2 regions of the Microlunatus spumicola genome follow, and region 1 is predicted to be linked to the other one. Evidence: predicted binding sites of a transcription regulator. Region 1 holds the regulator's gene; the other holds the start of a gene.

What was found. Region 1 encodes LexA, which represses DNA repair genes until DNA is damaged. Its sites were predicted from a motif close to TCGAACANNTGTTCGA; they were not measured.
Region 2: a site for LexA is predicted at 781-796, ahead of ABD665_RS03320 (DUF222 domain-containing protein). Genes of this name have one in related genera too.

The regions. Positions count from the first base shown of each region.
Region 1 covers NZ_BAAAYR010000001.1:40,821-43,020, reverse strand. Annotated here, with positions in the region: gene lexA (transcriptional repressor LexA) at 319-1,155, shown strand; gene ABD665_RS00190 (ATP-dependent DNA helicase) at 1,196-2,200, opposite strand, start outside.
Region 2 covers NZ_BAAAYR010000001.1:737,311-739,510, reverse strand. Annotated here, with positions in the region: gene ABD665_RS03325 (ABC transporter ATP-binding protein) at 1-722, shown strand, start outside; gene ABD665_RS03320 (DUF222 domain-containing protein) at 829-2,199, shown strand.

The DNA.
Region 1 (2,200 bases):
GTTCGATCGAACGCGTGTTCGATGTGTATCGCACCGCAGGCTCGAGCGCAAGCACATTCGAATCGGTGTTCGACGACGTCATGTCCCAGAGCACACCAGAGGGGTCTGACAAAATCCGTCGGGCGCGGGTCCGGCGGGCGCGCACCAGGTGTCGTCGGGCGCGCACGTCAGAAGTGGAACGCCGGTCGATCGGCCTCCCGCCAGTGCACAGACTGCGGGGCTCCAGGCCGGCCCGATTGGGCGGCCGTTGCACATCCGGCCGCGACACGCTCGAACAGGTGTTTGAATGTGTTCGACGTCATCCCTAAAGTGCCGTTCATGGCTCACGACGACACGCCTGACACCCCGCTCTCCGCACCTGAGCGTCCCGGCCGACGCCGAGGGCGGCCCACCAAGGCCGAGGTCGCGGCGCAGCTCGGCGAGTCCGCGTCGGTCAGCTCGCTGCCGGACGGGCCCGCCGACAGCACGGGCCTCACCCCGCGCCAGCGTCGGATCCTCGAGGTCATCCGCGACACGGTCGAGTCCCGGGGCTACCCGCCCAGCATCCGCGAGATGGGTGAGGCGGTCGGCCTGGCCAGCTCGTCGAGCGTCTCCCACCAGCTGCGCGCGCTGGAGCAGAAGGGCTTCCTGCGCCGCGACCCCAACCGGCCGCGCGCGCTCGAGGTGCTGCTGCCCGGCGAGGACCGGCGTGCCGCCGCATCAGCCCCGGCCGCGCCGTCGCTCCCGAGCAGCCGCCCGCGGCTCGTCGAGATGGACGACTCCGGCGTCAACGCCTACCCCGAGCCCGTGCACGTGCCCGTCCTCGGCCGTATCGCGGCCGGCGGGCCGATCCTCGCCGAGGAGCGCGTGGAGGACGTCTTCGCCCTGCCCCGCCAGCTCGTCGGCGAGGGCACGATGTTCACCCTCGAGGTCCGCGGCGACTCGATGATCGACGCCGCCATCTGCGACGGGGACTGGGTGGTCGTGCGCCAGCAGCCGAACGCGGACAACGGCGACATCGTGGCCGCCCTGCTGGACAACGAGGCCACGGTCAAGACGTTCAAGCGGGAGCCCGGCCACGTGTGGCTGCTCCCCCACAACCCGGCCTACAGCCCGATCGACGGCAACCACGCCACGATCCTGGGCAAGGTCGTCGCGGTCCTCCGCCGCCTCTGAGCGGTCTGCTCGCGCGGGCGCGCCGCCGTCGAGCGGCGCGCTAGTCGCGCTCCGCCAGCCGACGCAGCGCGCCCACCGCGGTCTCGCGGTCGGTGGTCTCCCACATGTCCGGCATGGACGCCCGCAGGAACGAGCCGTAGCGGGCCGTCACCAGCCGCGGGTCGAGCACCGCGACCACGCCGCGGTCGCTGCTCCTGCGGACGAGGCGACCCGAACCCTGGGCGAGGAGCAGCGCGGCGTGCGTCGCCGCCACGCTCATGAAGCCGTTCCCCCCGGCGTCGGCCACGGCCTTCTGCCGCGCGAGGGTGAGCGGCTCGTCCGGCCTCGGGAACGGGATCCGGTCGATGATCACGAGCTGGCAGGTCGCGCCGGGCACGTCGACGCCCTGCCACAGCGAGAGCGTGCCGAAGAGGCTCGTCGTCTCCTCCGCGCTGAAGCGGCGGGTCAGCTCCGAGAGCTGGGCGTCGCCCTGGCACAGGACGGTCAGCTTGGGCAGCTGGCGGCGTACGTGCACGGCCGCCGCCTCCGCGGCCCGACGGGACGAGAAGAGCCCGAGCGTCCGGCCGCCGGCAGCCCACACGAGCTCGGCGATCTCGTCGAGGACCTCCTTGGACATGCCGTCGCGCCCGGGGGTCGGCAGCGTCCGAGCCACGTAGCGGATCGCCTGGTGGCGGTAGTCGAAGGGCGAGCCGACGTCGAGGCCGCGCCACGGCACCACCGCGTCGTCGGCGGACGGATCGTCCGCGCTCGGTCCGACGTACGCCTCGGGGGCGTCGTCGCGGTCGCGCGCCCGGAGGCCGAGGCTGCTGGCGCTCGGCCCGAAGTCGTCGCCCAGCTTGAGCGTGGCCGAGGTGAGGACCACGGTCCGGTCGCCGAACACGGCCGAGCGCATCAGGCCGGCCACGGAGAGCGGGGCGACCCGCGCCTCGCGCCCGGACCGCTCGCGCTCGGTCACCCACACGACGTCGTAGACGGACAGCGCCGCCATCCGCTCGGCGACGTCGAGCACCTCGCTGACGGCCGCGGCGGCCTGCCGCTGCTCCGG
Region 2 (2,200 bases), 700 kb from region 1:
CCGGCTCGGGCAAGACGACGATGACCTACCTCGTCCCGCGCTTCTACGACGTGACCGAGGGGGCGGTGCTCGTCGACGGCGTCGACGTCCGCGACCTGACCATGGACTCGCTCGCCGAGACGGTCGGGATGGTCACCCAGGAGCCGTACCTCTTCCACGGCACGGTCTACGACAACATCGCGTACGCCCGCCCCGCCGCGACCGAGGAGGAGGTCCACGAGGCGGCACGCAACGCCAACATCCACGACCGGATCATGAGCTTCGACGACGGCTACGCGACCGTCACGGGGGAGCGCGGCTACCGGCTCTCCGGCGGGGAGAAGCAGCGCCTCGCCATCGCGCGGGTGTTCCTCAAGGACCCGCGGGTGCTGATCCTCGACGAGGCGACCTCGGCGCTGGACACCGAGACCGAACGGCTCGTCCAGGACGCGCTCGAGCGCGCCACCCACGGGCGCACGACCATCGCCATCGCCCACCGGCTCTCGACCATCCAGAACGCCGACGTCATCTTCGGCCTCGAGGACGGCGAGCTGGTCGAGCAGGGCACCCACGCCGAGCTCCTCGCCCAGGGCGGCCTCTACGCCCGCCTCTACACCGAGCAGTTCGGCGGCGGTCAGGTCGAGGCCAGGTTCGCCGACGGCGTCCTGTTCACCGACGGCCGCACGTTCTGCGACCCCGAGGACGGCCAGCGCGGACGCCGCCGGGCGGACGTGTCGGTCTGAGGTTCTCGGGGTGGAGCCGCCCCGGGTGGTCAAGGGGCGCAAAGCTCGACCGATGTAATCGAACAGGCATTCGGAAAGTGTCAGAGGGTCTCCGTAGGTTCGTCTCATGGGGATCGCGGGGGTCGAGGAGCGCGAAGCGACGTCGGTCGGTCGCGCCTTCGAGGCGTTCCGTTCCGCTGCGGACGGGCTGGTCGAGGTAGTGGAGGCGGGCGGGTGTGACGCCCTCGACGACGGGGGGTTCGTGCGGTTCCTGCAGGAGCTCGAACGTGTCCGCAACGGCCTGGCGCTGGTGGACCATCGCGCCGTCCGCGACGTCGAGGCGCGGAACCTCCCGGCCAAGCTGACCCAGCCGAACGTGACCGCGGTGCTGTCGTGGGCCCTGCGCCTGTCGCGTGGGGAGGCGGCCCGTCGGGTCCGGGCGGCGGAGGCGCTGGGCGTGCGGGTGGCGATGACCGGGGAGGCGTCGGAGCCGTTGCGTCCGGCGTTGGCGGGGGTGCAGCGGGCGGGGATGGCGTCGCCGGAGCAGCTGGACGTGTGCGTCCGGGCGTTGGCGAAGGTGGAGCATCGGGGGTTCGACCCGGCGGACCTGGAGGCGGCGGACGGGCTCCTGGCCCAGTTCGCGGTCGTGTTCCCGCCGCGCGAGCTGCGGACCTTGGCCGAGCAGGTCGTGGAGCGGATCGACCCGGACGGCACCCGACCGCAGGAGGACCTCAACCAGGATCGGCGGCACCTGGCGTTCACGCGGCTGCGCGACGGGATGTGGTCGGTCGAGGGACGCCTCACCGGGCCCGTCGGCGCGAAGCTCCGTGCGGTCCTGGGTCCACTGGCGAAACCCCGACTGGCGACGGTGGTGCTCGACGACGGGCGTGAGGTCCAGCAGGACGACCCGCGCCACCACGGGCAACGCACCCACGACGCGCTGGAAGAGGTCTGCGACCGGCTCCTCCGCTCGGGCACCCTGCCCGACGCGGGCGGCACCCCGGCGACCGTGATCGTGACGATCCCTGAGGGTGACCTGGTCGCGCGCCGGCGTTGGGGTGTGAGCAGCGACGGCACGGTGATGTCGGCCGAGACGGTGGTGGACCTGGCCGGCGAGGCGGAGGTCTACCCGACCGTGGTGAGCCCGACCGGCGTGGTCCTGCAGCTGGGCCGGACCCGCCGCCTCGCGACGCCGGGTCAGACGGTGGCGCTGGTCGCCCGTGACGGCGGGTGCAGCTTCCCGGGTTGTGACCGTCCGCCGGAGTGGTGCGAACGCCACCACGTCACCGCGTGGGTCGACGGCGGCGCGACGGATCTCGAGAACCTGACGCTGTTGTGCGCGTGGCACCACCACAACTTCGCGGGTCGGGGCTGGACCTGCCTGATGGTCGACGGCCTCCCCGCCTGGGTGCCGCCGAGGTGGGTCGACCCCGATCAGCGACCGCTGCGCAACGTACGGGTGCTCGCCCGACAACGAGGCGAGGTGCTGCGCCGATGAC